3 regions of the Enterobacter cloacae complex sp. HYC080_NIDB genome follow, and region 1 is predicted to be linked to each of the others. Evidence: predicted binding sites of a transcription regulator. Region 1 holds the regulator's gene; each other region holds the start of a gene.
The links. The regulator CRP, encoded in region 1, controls carbon source genes, mostly activating them, when cyclic AMP is high. The targets are predictions, from matches to a motif close to ATGTGANNNNNNTCACAT.
Positions count from the first base shown of each region.

Region 2: O1723_RS07185 (CidA/LrgA family protein) is a predicted target of CRP. The motif match lies at 1,154-1,171, and genes of this name have one in related genera.
Region 3: O1723_RS14565 (ABC-F family ATPase) is a predicted target of CRP. The motif match lies at 3,815-3,832, and genes of this name have one in related genera.

Region 1 covers NZ_CP114212.1:405,593-412,227, forward strand. Annotated here, with positions in the region: gene pabA (aminodeoxychorismate synthase component 2) at 1-22, shown strand, start outside; gene argD (bifunctional acetylornithine/succinyldiaminopimelate transaminase) at 109-1,329, shown strand; gene O1723_RS01815 (YccS/YhfK family putative transporter) at 1,326-3,413, opposite strand; gene crp (cAMP-activated global transcriptional regulator CRP) at 3,471-4,103, opposite strand; gene O1723_RS01825 (OsmC family protein) at 4,415-4,819, shown strand; gene O1723_RS01830 (phosphoribulokinase) at 4,906-5,775, opposite strand; gene O1723_RS01835 (YheU family protein) at 5,806-6,024, opposite strand; gene O1723_RS01840 (hydrolase) at 6,021-6,635, opposite strand, start outside.
Region 2 covers NZ_CP114212.1:1,517,557-1,524,191, forward strand. Annotated here, with positions in the region: gene O1723_RS07180 (CidB/LrgB family autolysis modulator) at 18-713, opposite strand; gene O1723_RS07185 (CidA/LrgA family protein) at 710-1,105, opposite strand; gene dusC (tRNA dihydrouridine(16) synthase DusC) at 1,274-2,206, shown strand; gene mdtQ (multidrug resistance outer membrane protein MdtQ) at 2,358-3,776, shown strand; gene O1723_RS07200 (SDR family oxidoreductase) at 3,827-4,591, shown strand; gene O1723_RS07205 (DedA family protein) at 4,652-5,224, opposite strand; gene O1723_RS07210 (Yip1 family protein) at 5,382-5,969, shown strand; gene pbpG (D-alanyl-D-alanine endopeptidase) at 6,137-6,635, shown strand, end outside.
Region 3 covers NZ_CP114212.1:3,062,902-3,069,536, reverse strand. Annotated here, with positions in the region: gene O1723_RS14585 (glycoside hydrolase family 1 protein) at 1-647, shown strand, start outside; gene O1723_RS14580 (PTS sugar transporter subunit IIC) at 699-2,021, shown strand; gene O1723_RS14575 (GntR family transcriptional regulator) at 2,037-2,753, shown strand; gene ldtB (L,D-transpeptidase) at 2,795-3,715, opposite strand; gene O1723_RS14565 (ABC-F family ATPase) at 3,938-5,533, shown strand; gene O1723_RS14560 (glycoside hydrolase family 31 protein) at 5,624-6,635, opposite strand, start outside.

The sequences.
Region 1 (6,635 bases):
GGCTAATTTCTTCCATCGCTGAATATCTGTTGCCTTGCTGTGATTTTTTATGCATATTTTGTGATTATATTTTCACAATCAATGTGACATAAAATGGATGGGCATGACATGGCAACTGAACAACCAGCAATTACCCGCGCAACATTCGATGAAGTGATTCTGCCGATTTATGCACCGACTGAGTTTATCCCGGTTAAGGGGAAAGGCAGCCGCGTCTGGGATCAGCAGGGAAAAGAGTATGTGGATTTCGCGGGCGGTATTGCGGTCACGGCGCTGGGTCATTGCCATCCTGCGCTGGTGGAGGCGCTGAAAACCCAGGGCGAAACCCTGTGGCACACCAGTAACGTATTCACCAACGAGCCGGCGCTGCGTCTGGGCCGCAAAATCATTGATGCCACGTTTGCCGAGCGTGTGCTGTTTATGAACTCCGGCACCGAAGCCAACGAAACCGCCTTTAAGCTGGCGCGTTATTACGCGACGACACGTCACAGCCCGTACAAAACCAAAATCATCGCCTTCCACAACGCCTTCCACGGGCGCTCGTTCTTTACCGTCTCCGTCGGCGGCCAGCCGAAGTATTCCGACGGCTTTGGCCCAAAACCGGCCGACATCATCCATGTGCCGTTTAACGATCTGCATGCGGTGAAAGCGGTGATGGACGACCACACCTGTGCGGTAGTCGTGGAGCCAATTCAGGGCGAAGGCGGCGTGACGGCGGCCACCCCGGAATTCCTGCAAGGGCTGCGCGCGCTGTGTGATGAGCATCAGGCGCTGCTGGTGTTTGATGAAGTGCAGTGCGGAATGGGACGTACCGGCGATCTGTTCGCTTATATGCACTACGGCGTGACGCCGGATATTTTGACCAGTGCCAAAGCGCTCGGCGGTGGTTTCCCGGTGAGTGCGGTGCTGACGACTCAGGAGATCGCCTCTGCGTTTCATGTCGGTTCGCACGGCTCAACCTATGGCGGTAACCCGCTGGCGAGCGCCGTGGCGGGTGCGGCATTTGATACCATCAATACCCCGGAAGTGCTGAACGGCGTGAATGCGAAGCGTGAGCTGTTCGTAAAACATCTGCAAAAGATCAATGACCAGTATGATGTGTTCAGCGAAATCCGTGGCATGGGTCTGCTGATGGGTGCCGAGCTCACGCCACAGTACAAAGGCCGCGCCCGCGATTTTCTGCATGCTGCCGCCCACGAAGGGGTAATGGTGCTGAATGCGGGGCCAGACGTGATGCGTTTCGCACCTTCGCTGGTGGTGGAAGAGAAAGACATTGAAGACGGGTTAACCCGCTTTGCCGTAGCGGTCGCGAAGATCGTTAAAGGCTAATACTCGGTTCGTTTTAACCGGCGCGTTAACCAAATGCCATGATGAGGACGCTGACGCCATGCCACCGACGAAATGGTGTGCATGGTGTTCAGGTGGCCCAGCACGCGCTGCAAATGCTGCTCCAGGGTGCTCATCGGCCCGTGGGTCAGCGTTTCCGGCGCTTCCAGAATGTTCGAATCCCCCGACTCACCCGGCGCGTCATACTCCAGACGCTGCTGACACCTCTGCAGGGCGATTTCACACGACTGCAAATAACGCTGCGCCAGATCCGGCGTCAGCATCGTGTGCTCGCGCGCCAGGGTGGTCATGGCGTTAATATGCTCGACGATAAACTGGCTATGCGTGACCCAGAGCTTCATGTCCGCCAGATAGTGCGCGTTAAAGCCTGGCTCCTGCATCGCCTGGTTGAGCGAGTTAAACAGGGCGTTGTGCGCCTGATTAACTTTCATCCGCTGATACGCCAGCGGGGAGGGCTGCGGGTCGTCGCTCAGGATCAGACGAATGGCCTGCTGGTCAGCCTCCAGCGCGTCGTGGGCGTTCTGGCGCAGCAATCCGCTTTGCCACTGCGGCCACAGCCAGACCATGCCACCAAAGGCGATCAGGCAGCCAATCAGCGTATCGATCAGGCGGGCAACGATAAACTGTTCCCCGTTTAGCGTAAGCAGCTGAAGGGTATATACCGCCGTCACCGTAAAGCCCACCATCGCCCAGCCGTAGTTTTTGCGGATAATCAGGTAACTCACCAGCGTAATCACCAGCATCCCTGCCAGGGTATACCCCTCGGGAACGTGGAAGTGTAGCGTTACGCCCGCAATAATCAGCCCCGCCATCGTGCCGCCTGCCCGATGCAGAATACGTACCCGCGTGGCGCCGTAGCCGTTCTGGGTGACAAACAGCACGGTCATTAAGATCCAGTACGGTTTCGGCAGATGCAGCGCCATGCCCATCAGACTGGCGATACTGAGCATAACGCTAATCCGCGCGGCATTGCGCAGGGCAGAAGACTTAAGAGAGAGATAGCTTCTGAGTGCTGGCAGGAGCGGCAGACGTTTTTGCTTATCCGCCATCAGGTCGCGGGGATACAGCGGGCGCTGGGTGCGCAGCACGCGGGCAATGCGGCTGAAGTGCCAGGCGGCAAACTGGCCGACCGGGTTATCCGGATGCTGACGAGCAATTTTCTCCAGCGCGCCGAGCTGTTTATCCATGTTAAAGCGCGTGGGGTAGCGGTGATAGAGAATGTCGTCCGCCAGCACCCGCAGGCGCGTGGAGACGGTCTGCGCATTCCAGCGGATCACCGCCTCGGCGTGGCTGCGCTCGACCAGCTTTTGCACCTCTTGTGGGTGATGAAGGCTCACGGAGATATGCTCCTGCAGATCCAGCCCCACCTGGAAAGTACGCAGCAGGCGTTTATATTCGTGATTCTTGTTGGCGGCGAGCATATGCAACTGCTGATAGCATTGGCTTATCAGATCCACCACCTTTTGCTGGCGCGTCAGCAGCGGCGGTAAGGATTTTTCCGGGTCGGTATGCTGGGTCAGCAAGGTGTATTTGGCTTCGCAGTAATCTGCAAGCTGCACATACAACAGGCTCAGAGATTCACGCAGCGGCTGTTCCCGCCACAGCCAGAACCAGAACCAGTTAAACAGCCCGTACCACAGCGTGCCGAGGGCGTAGATCAGCAGCGGCTCCCACACCGGCATATTCCCGGCGAGGCTCAGGGTGAAGATGGCGGCAATCAGTGAAGCGGGAAGCAGGCGGGCGTGCAGGGAACTGATTTCTGCTGTAACACCGAGGCTCATCGCCAGTACGGTCAGGATCAGCGGCAGCGGAATATCGCGCGCCAGTAAAAGCTGCACGGCGAGGCTACAGCCAGCAAACAGCGAACCGCCAACGATCAGGCGTTTGAAAAAGCGTTTATGCGGCGTGTCCAGACCTGCGATGTTGCAGCAGGCGGGAACGAGAGAAAACAGCAGACCCTGCTGGAGATGTCCCAGAATCAGGCCCACGGCCACAGGAAGGCACAACACCAGCGTTTGTCGCAGTGCGTAATTAACTTCCGGGTGATAGATCAGCCTGCGCCACATGGGGAATAGAGACAAAAACGGCGTGACACCTTGCGATGGCACGCCGTTTGAGCGGAATTAACGCGTTCCGTAGACCACGATGGTTTTACCGTGGGCAGAGATCAGGTTCTGATCTTCCAGCATTTTCAGGATACGACCCACCGTTTCGCGGGAGCAACCGACGATCTGACCAATTTCCTGACGGGTAATTTTAATTTGCATGCCGTCCGGGTGGGTCATGGCGTCTGGCTGTTTCGCCAGGTTCAGCAGGGTCTGCGCGATACGACCGGTGACGTCCAGGAAGGCGAGGTTACCCACTTTCTCGGATGTGACCTGCAGACGACGCGCCATCTGGGAAGAAAGACGCATCAGGATGTCAGGGTTTACCTGAATCAACTGACGGAATTTCTTGTAAGAAATTTCAGCCACTTCACATGCTGTCTTTGCACGAACCCAGGCGCTACGTTCCTGGCCTTCTTCAAACAGGCCCAGTTCACCGATAAAATCGCCCTGGTTCAGATAAGAAAGGATCATCTCTTTCCCTTCCTCATCTTTGATCAGCACTGCCACCGAGCCTTTGACGATGTAATACAACGTTTCCGCTTTTTCACCCTGGTGAATCAGCGTGCTCTTCGATGGGTACTTATGAATGTGGCAATGAGACAAGAACCATTCGAGAGTCGGGTCTGTTTGCGGTTTGCCAAGCACCATGCGCTGTTATCCTCTGTTATAAGCTGTCACCAGAGTCATCAGATGCATCCGGACTCTGGGGTTGCAATCGAATTCTTACCCATACCCTGGGAAGTCGGCTGTCGTAACGTTTCGCAGCCAGTAAAGTTTGATGTCCTCTGCATACATGTGTAACGTCAATGTATTACTGTAGCATCCTGAGTGTTTTAGCATAGCTTTCGCCGCGTGTCTCCTGGTGTCTCGCTTCAGCATGATGCAGGTCGCCTTCCGTTGCGAGAAATGTAACGCACGCGTAATCTGTCACCGAAAATGCAACGTTGGAGTTAAAGAATATGCAAGCGCGCGTGAAATGGGTTGAAGGTTTAACGTTCCTGGGCGAATCCGCGTCAGGGCACCAGATTTTGATGGACGGTAACTCCGGCGATAAAGCCCCCAGCCCAATGGAAATGGTGCTGATGGCGGCGGGTGGATGCAGCGCGATTGACGTGGTGTCGATTCTGCAAAAAGGTCGTCATGACGTGACGGATTGCGAGGTTAAACTCACCTCAGAACGTCGCGAAGAGGCGCCACGCCTGTTCACCCACATTAATCTGCACTTTGTGGTCACCGGTAAAGCGCTTAAAGACGCGGCGGTTTCGCGTGCGGTGGATCTGTCTGCGGAAAAATACTGCTCTGTGGCGTTAATGCTGGAGAAAGCGGTAAAAATCACGCATTCGTATGAAGTGATCGAGGCTTAATCTTTTGGCGGGTGGCGCTTCGCTGACCCGCCCTACAAAAGCATGAACGTAGGCCCGGTAAGCGCAGCGCCACCGGGCAGAACAACTCACGCAATCTGCTTCCCTTCCATCAACCGCTCCACCAGCGGCGTCATGATGAGCTCCATCGCCAGCCCCATTTTTCCGCCTGGTACCACTAACGTATTCATGTGCGAAATAAACGAGCCCTGCAGCATCGCCAGCAGCCAGGGATAATCAATGCCTTCGAGATTGCGGAAGTGGATCACCACAAAGCTCTCGTCCAGCGACGGGATGGTTTTCGCCGCGAACGGGTTAGAGGTGTCCACCGTCGGCACGCGCTGGAAGTTAATGTGCGTGCGGGAGAACTGTGGCGTGAGGTAGTTGATGTAGTCTTCCATGGAGCGCACCACCGAATCCATCACCGCTTCGCGCGAATGGCCGCGCTCGCTCATGTCGCGCGTCAGCTTCTGGATCCACTCCAGGTTCACGATAGGCACCACGCCAACCAGCAGATCCACATGACGCGCCACGTCATGCTGTGGGGTGACTACGCCGCCGTGTAATCCCTCATAAAACAGCACATCGGTGGGTTCCGGCAGCGGCTGCCAGGGGGTAAAGGTGCCCGGCACCTGATTCCACGGCACAGCTTCATCATAGGTATGCAGATACTTACGCGATTGCCCTTTGCCGCTCTGACCGTACTCCAGGAAGGTTTGCTCAAGGAGGCCAAAGTCATTGGCTTCGGGACCGAAATAGCTGATGTGTTTACCCAGATCGCGCGCCTTACGGATCGCCATGTCCATTTCAGGTCGCGTATAGCGGTGAAAACTGTCGCCTTCGACCTCCGCCGCCCGGAGATTCAGTTGGGCGAAAATCTTACGAAACGCGAGGCTGGTGGTGGTCGTTCCCGCACCACTCGACCCCGTAACGGCAATAATGGGATGTCTGGCAGACATAGCAACTCCCTGACTGAAAAGGTTGGAAGGTCAGCCGTGAAACGCGTTGCGGGGCATGATATTGACCGTCTCATGCAGTTCTGACCACACCAGCACCACGTCGCCGCTTTTCAGCTGGCGTTTTACATCGTTGACCTTCTGCTCGAGTGAGCGTTCATGTTCACCATAATCGGTGCCTTCACGTAATACAAAGCTTTCAATCAGATTATCGAGCGTTTCGGGAGACAGATCCTGCCAGGGGATGATCATTTTGCACCGTCCAGATAAGGAGTAAGCCAGTCAGGAATACGCGCCTCCAGCCACATTTTCGGGCGGCGCAGCGTCCCGCCAATAAATCCAACGTGGCCGCCATGTTCAGTCAACTGATAGTGAACATTGTCGGGAAGGAATTCCTGCGCGGGAATAGAGTGATGATCCATAAACGGGTCATCTTTGGCGTGAATAATCAGCGTCGGCTGGGTGATTTTGCTGAGCAACGGCATGGCGCTGCACTGACGGTAATAGTCGATCGCATCGGCGAAGCCGTGAATTTTTGCGGTGATCAGATCGTCGAATTCACGAATGCGGCGCACCTTTTTCAACTGGCGCAGGCTGACCGGCAGGGTATCCGGGTAAGCCTTCAGCTTACGTGCGGCGTTGGCTTTCAGCAGGTTGAGCAGATAGCGCTGATAGACGCGGGAAAACCCTTTATCCATATGGTAGCTGCACTGCTCCAGCATAAACGGCGCGGAGACAATCACTGCGGCATTGAGCGGTACGCTGTCGCCCTCTTTGGCCAGCAGGCAGGCGAGCATATTTCCGCCCAGCGAATACCCCACGGCCGCCGTTGGCACGGTGCCATAGTTTTCCCGCAGCCAGTG
Region 2 (6,635 bases), 1.1 Mb from region 1:
GCGACGCATCGCAAATTTTAGCCCATCACCGCCAGAATCAATGGGAAAATAAACGGGGCGAGCAGGGAGGTGATAATCCCGCAGATCACCAGCGCCAGGGAGCTAAAAGCCCCTTCCTGATAGTCCAGCTCCGCGCAGCGGGCGGTACCCAGGGCGTGCGAGGCGGTGCCCATCGACAATCCCCGCGCCGCTTTAGTATGGATCCGCATCGCGTTCAGGAGGGTGTGACCAAACACCGCGCCGAGAATACCGACGAAAATGACGCACATCGCGCTGATGGCCGGGATCCCGCCGAGGCTGCCGCCTACCGCCATTGCGATAGGTGTGGTCACCGATTTAGGCAGAATAGAGGCCGCAATTTGTGGCGAAGCGCCCATCAATAGCGCCACCGACGTGCCGGTTATCATCGCCACCAGGCTGCCCACAAAACAGATAGTAATGATGGATTTCCAGCGGGCGCGGATCTGGTGCAACTGCTCATATAAAGGAAAGGCGAGGGCCACAACGGCGGGCTGCAACAGGTCGTTTAAAATTTTGCTGCCGGCAAAGTAACGTTCGTAAGGGATGCCGGTGAGCAGCAGGAAAGGAATAATTACCACCATCGCCACCAGCAGGGGGTTGAGCAGCGGCATTTTGAAGCGTGCGGCAAGTTTACGCGCGGCGAAGAAGACCAGCAGGGTTAACGGCAGAGACCACCAGATATTAGCCATCATTTTTTTGTTTTCTCCCCGATGACGTTACGTTCGCCATGTACCAGATGTGAACTCCAGCTCACGACAAGGAAAACCACCAGCGTGCTAACCGCGCAGGAGACCACAATCGGGCCGAACTGGGCTTTGAGCAAATCAAAATACTGCATGACCCCGACGCCGATGGGCACGAAAAGCAGCGCCATATAGCGGATGAGGACGAAACAGCCGGGGTTAACCCACTTTGCGGGCAGAATTTGCAGCGCCAGTAAAACAAAGAGGATCAGCATGCCGATAATGCTGCCAGGAATGGTGATAGGCAGCAGCGACGCGATAAAAATCCCGGCATACAGGCAGGCGTAAATCAGGACGAATGCGCGCAGATATTGCCAGATAATGTTCAATGATTTGCTCATGGTGATAGTCCTTGATGAAACGCATTCATCATACAATTAAACCTGAAAATGTGCCACGGATCACATCATGAATTTTGAGCATACCAGACATTCCGGAATGGAACGCCGGGCTTTCCACATACATACAGAGCAGCTACTATAGCGCGTCTTTTTTCACAGGTACTCAGAATGCGTGTTTTACTGGCCCCGATGGAAGGCGTGCTCGACTCTCTTGTGCGCGAGCTGCTTACCGAGGTGAACGATTACGATCTCTGCGTGACGGAGTTTTTGCGCGTGGTCGATATGTTGCTGCCAGAAAAGTCATTCTACCGTCTCTGTCCTGAACTGCACCGCCAGAGCCGGACCCCTTCCGGTACGCTGGTGCGGATCCAGCTGTTAGGCCAGTATCCTGAATGGCTGGCGGAAAACGCCGCCAGGGCCGTGGCGCTGGGTTCGTATGGCGTCGATCTCAACTGCGGTTGTCCGTCAAAGCTGGTCAACGGCAGCGGCGGCGGGGCAACGCTACTCAAGGATCCTGAGCTGATTTATCGCGGCGCAAAAGCCATGCGCGAGGCGGTACCCTCGCATCTGCCGGTCACCGTGAAAGTTCGTCTGGGCTGGGACAGCGGAGATAAGCAGTTTGAAATTGCCGATGCGGTGCAGCAGGCTGGTGCCACCGAGCTGGTGGTGCATGGCCGCACCAAGGAAGATGGTTATAAAGCTGAGCGGATTAACTGGCAGGCGATTGGCGAGATCCGCAAGCGGCTCACTATTCCGGTGATCGCTAACGGCGAAATCTGGGATTACGAAAGCGCACAGGCATGCCTGAAAGAGACGGGCTGCAATGCGGTGATGATTGGCCGCGGTGCGCTTAACGTGCCCAACCTCAGTCGCGTCGTGAAATATAACGAACCGCGTATGCCATGGGCTGACGTGGTGACGCTGCTGCAAAAATACAGCCGTCTGGAAAAGCAGGGTGATACCGGTTTGTATCACGTCGCGCGCATCAAGCAGTGGCTGAGCTATTTACGTAAAGAATACAGCGAAGCGCTGGGGTTATTTCAGGCGATCCGCACGCTCCAGACGTCGGCTGAAATTGCGCGGGTCATTCACTCAAAATAACTAGCGGTAATATTTAAATTTAAATAATTCACTGGGTGAATATTTTGCTGATTATGTAAATGTATAACAATTTGCGGATTGCCACGCGTTACTAAAAAACGGAAAGTCATCAAGCGTAAGTTGCGCCTTTATTTTTTGAGTGCATGGCGTAATGAAACGTTTTCTTATTTTATCTCTGAGTGCTCCCCTTGTTTTTATGCTGGCTGCGTGCGCACCGGAACATTCCACGGTAGCGCCAATAAAAACGCAGGCGACAGCTGCATCTGTAAATACCCGACTTAAACATGCGGACTGGCCGAAAAACGAATGGTGGAAAGAGTATAACGACCCGCAGCTGAATGCGCTTATTGCGAAAGCGATAGCGGATGCCCCGGATATGCAAATTGCCCGGCAACGTATTACGCTCGCGGAAGCACAGGCGAAGGCCGCTATTGCTGCCGATGGCCCACAACTGGATTTTTCTGCGGATGTTGAACGGCAGAAAATGTCGGCAGAAGGCCTGATGGGCCCGTTCGCGCTGACCGATCCGGCGGCGGGAACGACCGGCCCATGGTACACCAATGGCACTTTTGGCCTCACGGCGGGGTGGGATCTGGATCTGTGGGGGAAAAATCGCGCCCGGATTGCCGCGCGTATCGGTAAAGTGAATGCGCAAAAAGCGGAGCTGGAGCAGACTCGCCAGCTGCTTGCCAGCAGCGTTGCGCGCCTTTACTGGGCGTGGCAGACCCAGGCCGCTGCCGGAGATGTCCTTTCCCAAATTAAGCAGGAGCAGAAAAATATTATCGATGCCGATCGTGAACTGTATCAGCACGGTATTACCTCCTCGGTAGAGGGCGTCGAAACCGATATTTATGCCAGCAAAACGGATGAACAGTTAGCGGACGTGAAGGGCAAAATGAAGGCCATTGAGGCGCGACTGACTGCGTTGACCGGTACATCGGCCATAGCGCTTACGCGCCATGCGTTGCCTGCGACAGAAGCCTCGCTCCCTTCAACGCTGGGATATGAACTGCTGGCGCGCCGTCCGGATCTTCAGGAGGCGCACTGGTATATCGAAGCCTCCCTGAGCGAGGTGGAGGCCGCCAAAGCCGCGTTCTATCCTGACGTGAATCTGATGGCCTTCTTACAGCAGGATGCCCTGCACCTCAGCGATCTGTTCCGCTCCTCCGCTCAGCAGATGGGCGTGACCGCCGGTTTGACCCTGCCGATTTTCGACAGCGGCAGGCTGAACGCCAATCTGGATAGTGCCCAGGCGCAGAATAACCTCTCTGTCGCGAACTACAACAAAGCGGTGGTGGAGGCGGTGAATCAGGTGGCGCGTACGGCCAGCGAAGTCGAAACCCTGACGGCAAAAAACCGTCACCAGCAGCAGGTCGAAAAAGACGCGGCACGTGTAGTGGCGCTGGCGCAGGCTCGTTTTAGGGCAGGTATCCTTGCGGGGTCGCGGGTCAGCGAAGCCAGAATCCCGGCGCTTAAAGAACACCTTGAGACGGTCATGCTGAAAGGACAGTATATCGACGCCACGCTGCAACTGACGTCGGCGCTGGGGGGCGGCTATCATCACGGCTAAAAAGATGCGTTATCTATACTTATCTCTTTGCTGTTTTTCAGGAGGTGAGTATGACCAGAGTAGCGATTGTTACCGCATCGGATTCCGGGATTGGTAAAACCACGGCCCTGATGCTGGCAGAGCGCGGGTTTGATATTGGCATTACCTGGCATTCTGATGAAAAAGGTGCGCTGGAAACCTGCCGTGAAGTGGAAGCGAAGGGGCAGCGAGCAGAGGCTGTCCATCTCGATTTAAGCACGCTCCCGGAAGGTGCTGAAGCCATTGACGTGCTGATTGCGCGTTTCGGTCGGCTGGACGTGCTGGTTAACAATGCCGGGGCGATGACCAAAGCGCCCTTCCTGGAGATGCCGTTTGACGACTGGCGGAACATCTTCACCGTCGACGTGGACGGTGCGTTTCTCTGTTCGCAGATTGCGGCGCGGCAGATGGTGAAGCAGGGGGAAGGAGGGCGAATTGTCAACATTACCTCGGTGCATGAGCACACGCCGCTGCCGGAGGCCAGCGCCTACACCGCTGCGAAACATGCGCTCGGCGGCCTGACCAAATCCATGGCGATAGAACTGGTTAAGCACAACATTCTGGTGAACGCCGTTGCGCCGGGTGCCATTGCCACACCCATGAACGATATGAACGACAGCGAAGTGAAAGAAGGCTCAATGCCGGAAATCCCGCTGGCGCGCCCCGGGCATACGAGAGAAATCGCCAGCCTGGTGGCGTGGCTGTGCGACAGCGACGCCATTTATACCACCGGGCAATCGTTTATCGTTGACGGGGGTTTTATGCTGGCGAATCCGCAGTTTAAGCCGGAGGGATAGCTACTTTTTGCCCTCTCCCTGTGGGAGAGGGTGAGGGGCAGGGCATCAGGCCGCATCCGGCTACGCCTCATCCCGCGCCTTTTCCCGATGTTTCAGCCACAGCCTGACGCCAATCACCGCCACAACCACGACAAGCAACCATGCCCAGTGCTTCAGATGCTGGTCGAGATTATGCAGCCACGGACCTATCACCTCGCCTCCCACGTAACCGAGCGTCGTAAAGATCAGCGCCCAGGCAACGGCGCCAAGAATATTCAGCGGCAGGAAAATTTTCGGGGGCAGACGGCTGGCGCCAATCAGTATCGGCCCGATTATCCTGAAGCCGTACATAAAACGGGTGCCTATAACGAACAGGTAAGGGTGGCGCTGGATCAGGCGCTGCGCGCGGTTAATTTTCTTTTTGTGTTTAGCGAAACGCTTGAGAAGCGTCGGACCAAAGCGCAGACCCAGAAAGTAGAGTAGCTGATCGCCAATCATGCCGCCCAGCGCGACCGCAGCGACGACCAGCGGAAATTTCAGTAAGCCCTGATGCGCGGCGACGCCGCCTAACAGCGTGATGGTTTCACCTTCTGCCACGCTACCAATGACCAGCGCGGCATAGCCATATTGTTCAATGAGTGCGTTAATATCCATTACGTAAATGTTATCTCCCTCAGCGTACCTCGTTTAATCATATACCCCATGAATCAACAGCGGGGAAATCAACGGAAATTTCCCACTGTACATAAAATAATCTAAAGCCTGCATTATACTTAAGGTATCGCTGACGGGCCGACAACAAGGGGGCGCTATGAACCATGTCTGGGGACTTTTCTCCCATCCCGATCGTGAAATGCATGTCATCAAAAGTGAGAACGAAACGGTCTCGCATCATTACTCCCACCATGTGTTGCTGATGGCCGCGGTGCCGGTAATATGCGCGTTTATTGGCACAACACAAATCGGCTGGAATTTCGGTGACGGCACCGTGGTTCAGCTTTCCTGGTTTACCGGGCTTTATCTTGCCATTCTCTTTTATGGCCTGATGCTGGCGGGCGTGGCGGTCATGGGGCGTGTCATTCACTGGATGGCACGTAACTATCCGCAACGTCCATCGCTGGCGCGCTGTATGGTCTTCGCTGGATACGTCGCGACCCCGCTGTTCTTAAGCGGTATTGTTGCACTGTATCCACTGGTCTGGTTGTGCGCACTGATCGGTACGATTGCTCTCTGTTACACAGGTTATCTGCTGTATCTGGGAGTTCCAACCTTCCTGAATATCAACAAAGAAGAGGGGCTGAGCTTCTCCAGCTCCACACTGGCTATCGGTGTGCTGGTGCTGGAGGCGTTACTGGCACTGACGGTTATTCTTTGGGGTTATGGATACCGTCTCTTCTAAGCTCACTGCATTGCTGGCGTAAATGCCAGCAATGCAGCATCTGTTCACGATTATCCGCTGGCGACAAAGCACTGTGACGGCTATGATGCCGAAGCCAGCCTGCGTTTATCCGTCGACGCAGGCGGTGTACGTCATTACGTGCGTGAATAATTATCAGAAGTCTCACCATGCTGAAATTCCGAGTCTCTTTACTTAGCCTGGCGCTGTTGCTGGGGGCGTCCGCTGCTGTGCCAGCCGTCGCTAAAACGCCCGCGGTGACCACTGCTGCTGCCCAGCCGCAAATTGCATCCGGCAGCGCGATGATTGTCGACCTCAACACCAATAAGGTGATTTACGCCAGCCATCCGGACCTGGTGCGCCCGATCGCTTCAATAACCAAATTAATGACCGCGATGGTGGTGCTTGATGCCCATCTGCCGCTGGACGAAAAACTGAAAGTGGATATCAGCCACACGCCAGAGATGAAAGGGATCTACTCTCGCGTGCGCCTGAACAGCGAAATCAGCCGTAAAAACATGCTGCTGCTGGCGCTGATGTCATCCGAAAACCGTGCGGCCGCGAGCCTAGCACACCACTATCCTGGCGGTTACGACGCGTTTATTCGCGCGATGAACGCCAAAGCCAAAGCGCTGGGGATGAACAATACGCACTATGTTGAACCGACGG
Region 3 (6,635 bases), 1.9 Mb from region 1:
ACCAGAACCTGCTGCGCGTTTTTGCGGGTCAGGGTTACAGCCCGGCGGTGATGGCGGTGGTGGAGCAGGAAGGCTTTGGCGATATCTACCGCGACGAAGATTTAGCGCTGCTGGCGCGCACCAAAAACGACTTTATGGCCTTCAGCTATTACGCCAGCAAAACGCTGGACAGCGATGCCATCCCGGAAGGCACGCCGGTCAACTATTACCTGCTACACGGTGAGAAAAATAACCCGTACCTGAAAGCCACCGAGTGGAACTGGCAGATCGACCCTATGGGCTTTCGCACCATCATCACCCGCTACGCCAACGACTGGCGGATGCCGGTCTTCCCGATTGAAAACGGTATTGGCGTGATTGAGTCCTGGGACGGCGTCAACCCGATTGAGGACACCTACCGCATCGATTACCACCGGGCGCATATCGACGCAATGAAAGCGGCGATGTTCGAAGATGGCGCAGAGGTCATCGGCTACCTCGGCTGGGGGTTAATCGACATTCTCAGCTCCCAGGGCGACATGCGTAAGCGCTACGGCGTGGTCTACGTCAACCGAGAAAACCACGACCTGAAAGACCTGAAGCGCGTGCCGAAGAAAAGCTACGCCTGGCTGAAACAGGTCATTCATACCAACGGACGCGAGATGTAAGCCGTACGCTGCCGGGCCGTTTTTGTGACTGATTGATGGGAACTATCCGCTATGTCTGAAACAAAAATCACACCGCATATGCAGTCCTTTGTCGATAAATTTGTTGAGTTCTCGGCGCGCCTGGCAAACCAGGTGCACCTGCGCTCCCTGCGCGATGCCTTCGCCACGGTGATGCCGATTTTCATCCTCGCCGGTCTGGCGGTGCTGGTGAACAACGTGGTGTTCCCGTGGATTTTTGACGGCGACACGCTCACGCAGTTTAAGGTCTGGGGGGAGGCGATAATCAACGGCACGCTGAATATCGCCGCGCTGCTGCTGGCCCCGATGATTGCCTGGTCGCTGGCGCGCAATAAAGATTTCGACAATCCGGTCTCGGCAGTGGTTATCGCCGTCAGCAGTTTTATCATCATGATGCCGATGCGCCTGCAGTTGACGCCCGTCGGCAGTGAGACCACGGTGAACGTCACTCAGGTACTGACGTTCGCCAATATCGGCTCTACCGGGATTTTTGCTGGAGTGCTGATCGGGCTACTCTCAACGGAGCTGTTTATTGCCATTTCGCGGCTCAAGGCGCTGCACATTTCGCTGGGGGAAAATGTGCCTCCGGCGGTGAGTAAATCCTTTACCGCGCTGATCCCAACCATTCTGACATTGTCAGTATTTGCCGTGCTGGCAGCACTGCTGGCAAACGTGCTGCACACGGACCTGATCCATCTCATCACGACCTTTATCCAGCAGCCGCTGCGGCTGATCAACACCAGCCTGCCGGGAACGATTTTTATCTACAGCTTCGGTAACTTCCTGTTCACGCTCGGGATTCATCAGTCGGTGGTCAACAGCGTGGTACTGGAACCGTTCCTGCTGATCAACACCAACGAGAACATGCTGGCCTTTGCCAATGGCCAGCCCATCCCGCATATCATCAACAACATCTTCGTGCCGACGTTTGGCATGGTGGGCGGGACGGGCAGCACCATTTCGCTGCTGATCGCCATCTTTATCTTCTCCCGGCAGAAGTCGGCGAAGCAGGTGGCGCGCCTGTCGCTGGCGCCCGGTTTATTCAACATCAACGAGCCGGTGATTTTTGGCCTGCCGATTGTCTTTAACCTGCCGCTGATGATCCCGTTTGTGCTGTTGCCCGCGATTGGCATTTACGTTGCCTGGCTCTGCACTACGCTGGGGTTAATGTCGCGCTGCGTGGTGATGATCCCGTGGACCACGCCGCCGATTCTGAGCGCCTGGCTGGCCACGGCAGGGGACTGGCGGGCGGTGGTGGTGCAGTTGGCAATCATTGTTTTTGGTGTATTCTTCTACCTGCCTTTCCTCAAGATTGCCGAGCGAGTGGCGTTGAAAAACAGCGGGATAGAAAACTAACTGAAAGGAAGGACGATGGCGGCGAAGTACATCACCATAGCGCGGGAAATTAAAAAACGCATTATCAGCCAGCAGTACGCCGCCAATGAACCACTTCCGGACCAGTTTGCGCTGGCGGCGGAGTTCAGCACCAGCCGGATGACCATCCAGCAGGCGATGCGCCAGCTGATTGTCGAAGGTCTGGTTTATACCCGTCAGGGGCAGGGCACCTTTATCCGCAAAAACTTCCTTCAGCTTTCCCAGTGGGATCTCTCCGGCAGCGACTATTTTGGTGCCACCAAAACCTGGGAACATCTGGGTACGGTCACGAGCCAGGTGGTGCATTTTGAACTGCGCTTCCCGAACGAGAAAGAGCAGGCGTCGCTGATGATTAATGCCGATGCGCCGGTCTATGATTTTATTCGCCTGCGTTTATTAAACGGTGAACCGATGTCGCTGGATTCAACGGTAATGCCGATGACCCTGGTGCCCGGCCTGACGAAAAGCCATCTTGACGGTTCGGTGTTTCAGTATGTTCAGGAGACGCTGGGGCTGAAAATTATGGGGTCATACAGGGTGGTGCGGGCGCTAAAACCCAATGCGCTGGACAGGCAACATCTGGTCTGCGAGGAAACCGATCCGGTGCTGGAGGTGGAGCAGGTCATTTATCTGGAAGATGGCACGCCGCTGGAATATGCCCACTGCCACTATCGGTACGACCACGGCGGGATAGTTATCGTGAATAACGGGTAAAAAAAAGCGGGCATCGAAGCCCGCTTTTTTAATGCTCGTTATTAGTTCAAACGCACCGGCATACCGGAGCGGTTCTGCACGGCCTGGTCAACGATGGTCGTTTCCACGTCAGGCTGAGAGGTCACCGCCTGCACCGCGCTGTTCAGCGTAACAGGGACGACTTCGTTGTTGTTGATCTGGTCTTCGCTGGTAGACAGCGGGTTGTGCACTTCAATGTAACGGCTACCGTCTGGCTCAGTGGTGGCTTTTACCGGTTCGTTAATGAACTGCACGCGCGTACCGACCGGCACGTTTTCGAACAGGAACTTGATGTCGTCGTTACGCAGACGCACGCAGCCGTGGCTTACGCGCAGGCCGATACCGAAGTTGGCGTTGGTGCCGTGAATGGCGTACAGACGGCCAATGTACAGCGCGTACAGACCCATCGGGTTATCCGGGCCGGCTGGCACAACGGCTGGCAGCGGTTCGCCGGCAGCGATGTATTCTGCGTGCATTTTGGCGGTAGGGGTCCAGGTTGGGCCCGCTTTCTTACGCTCAACTTTGGTGGTCCAGTTCATTGGGGTATCTTTACCCAGCTGGCCGATACCGATTGGCAGCACGATAACGGTGTTGGTGCCTTTCGGGTAGTAATACAGACGCATTTCGGCGCTGTTAATGACGATACCTTCATGAACGGTGTCCGGCAGGATCAGCTGCTGAGGAATATTCAGTACGGTACCCGCTTTTGGCAGATACGGGTCAACGCCCGGGTTTGCTTCCAGCATGTTGGACAGGCCCAGCTGGTACTGTGCGGCGAAATACTCCAGCGGCTGAGAGTTACCTTCTGGTACCGTCACCACCTGGTTTTCGCCCACCAGACGGCTTCCGTCTGTCGGCAGGGGATACGTCACCGCAGACGCGGTCTTACAAAAACCTACTACGGCTAACGCCGCCGCAAAAAGCGTTGTTAATTTCATGTTCATGTTGTGCGAGGTATCTAAGCCATTCAGGCGATGAGTTGATAAGTCTGAATCTATGATGGGAGCGCATTATATGTGCATTCCCGCTCGCAGGGAATTCAGATGTGTACGAAATCACATTTTTTTCGATTTTGTTAAAGTTTAGTGGATTGTCGCAACACGGGATCTCAATTCGGAATTGTGGCATAATGCCGTGTTTATCACACTTTTCGCAGGAATCTCCCCGTGTTAGTTACCAGCAACGTCACTATGCAGTTTGGCAGTAAGCCGCTGTTCGAAAACATTTCCGTCAAATTTGGCGGCGGCAACCGTTACGGCCTGATTGGTGCCAACGGTAGCGGAAAATCCACCTTTATGAAGATCCTCGGCGGCGACCTGGAGCCGACGCTTGGCAACGTGTCGCTCGATCCGAACGAGCGCATCGGTAAGCTGCGTCAGGATCAGTTCGCCTTCGAAGAGTTCACCGTGCTGGACACCGTGATCATGGGGCACGCGGAGCTGTGGGAAGTGAAGCAGGAGCGCGATCGCATTTACGCCCTGGCTGAAATGAGCGAAGAGGACGGCTACAAAGTGGCCGAACTGGAAACGCATTACGGCGAGATGGATGGCTATTCAGCTGAAGCGCGTGCGGGCGAGCTACTGCTGGGTGTGGGCATTCCTGTTGAACAGCATTACGGCCCGATGAGTGAAGTCGCGCCAGGCTGGAAGCTGCGTGTCCTGCTGGCGCAGGCGCTGTTCTCTAACCCGGACATCCTGCTTCTCGACGAACCAACGAACAACCTGGACATCGACACCATCCGCTGGCTGGAGCAGACGCTGAACGACCGCGACAGCACCATGATCATCATTTCGCACGACCGTCACTTCCTGAACATGGTCTGTACGCACATGGCGGATCTGGACTACGGCGAGCTGCGCGTGTACCCGGGCAACTACGACGAATACATGACGGCTGCGACCCAGGCGCGTGAACGCCTGCTGGCCGACAACGCCAAGAAGAAAGCGCAGATTGCGGACCTGCAATCCTTCGTCAGCCGCTTCAGCGCGAACGCCTCTAAGTCTCGTCAGGCGACGTCCCGCGCCCGTCAGATCGACAAAATCAAGCTGGAAGAAGTCAAAGCTTCCAGCCGTCAGAACCCGTTCATCCGCTTCGAGCAGGACAAGAAACTGTTCCGTAACGCGCTGGAAGTGGAAGCCCTTACCAAAGGCTTCGATGAAGGTCCGCTGTTTAAAAACTTCAACCTGCTGCTGGAAGTGGGCGAGAAGATTGCCATTCTGGGTGCCAACGGCGTGGGTAAATCCACCATGCTGAAAACCCTGGTTGGTGAACTGCAGCCGGACAACGGCACCGTGAAGTGGTCAGAAAATGCGCAGATTGGTTACTACGCGCAGGACCATGAATATGAGTTCGAAAACGACCTGACCGTGTTTGACTGGATGAGCCAGTGGAAGCAGGAAGGCGACGACGAGCAGGCGGTGCGTAGCATTCTGGGTCGTCTGCTGTTCAGTCAGGACGACATCAAAAAGCCGGCGAAAGTGCTGTCCGGTGGTGAAAAGGGTCGCATGCTGTTCGGCAAGCTGATGATGGAAAAACCCAATATCCTGGTAATGGACGAACCGACTAACCACCTGGATATGGAATCTATCGAATCGCTGAACATGGCGCTGGAGATGTATCAGGGCACGCTGATCTTCGTTTCTCACGACCGTGAATTCGTCAGCTCGCTGGCGACCCGCGTGATCGAAATTACGCCAGAGCGCGTGGTGGACTTCACCGGTAACTACGAAGATTACCTGCGCAGCAAAGGTATCGAGAGTTAAAAAAAGCCGGGTGGCGGCTTCGCCTTACCCGGCCTACGTTCCATTCCCTCTCCCTGTGGGAGAGGGTCAGGGTGAGGGCATCAGGCCGCACTACACCACCCAATCACACCTTTCTTCACCATTCACCAGCAGCTTACGTTTTTCCCCCGCCGGTAACGACACCTTCAGCGCGTTCCACGCCGGACGATAATCACCGCGTGCACTGATGTTCAGGTTGACGGTTGCCCCGTCGCACACCATTTCCCATGCCACCCACAGCGCATTGCCGTTCTGGTAGCCCCAGGACTCGCCGTCATCTTCAAACAGCAGGCCGGACGTGGTGCCGACGCCTTTCACCGGGAACAGCTTCAGCTCGCGGGTATCGTCTTTTTCGGCGCTCACGTGACGGATGCGCTCGCTGAGCGGCAGACCGGCACCGGCGCGCACCAGCAGCGGCAGTTTCTCCAGCGGCGCGTCGAGGACGATCGCTTGTCCGCCAGCGAACCATTCGTGAGTGTAGAAATCGTACCAGCCGGTTTCGTTATCCGGCAGCCAGACGTGGCGTTTACGCTGCCCGGCCTCGACGACGCTGGCGACAAGGAGGTCGCGGCCCAGCAGGAAGTCATCGCACTCTTCGAAGGTCCGCGCGTCGTGCTCGTGGTCGAGGAAGGTCGCGCGCAGCATCGGTTCGTCGTCGGCGTGCGCCTGCCAGAGCAGGGTGTAGAGATAGGGCAGCAGACGGTAGCGCAGCTCAATCGCACCGCGAATAGCGGGGGTCACGCCCGGGTACATCCACGGCTCGTTGACCGTGTGGTCATCGTTCCACGAGTGAATGGTAAAGCGCGGATGCATCACGCCGTTTTGCACCCAGCGCACGAACAGCTCGGCGTCTGGCTTGTCGCCGGAGAAACCGCCGACGTCGTGGCCGACGTTGAACAGCCCGGAGAGGCTCATGCCCAGCCCCATGCGGATGTTATAGCGCAGGGTATCCCAGTGAGTGCGGTTATCGCCGCTCCAGGTCTGGACGTAGCGCTGCATCCCGGCGCAGCCGGAGCGGGAAATGAGATACGGACGTTTTTCCGGCGCGAAACGCTGCTGCGCTTCCAGCGAGGCGCGCATCATC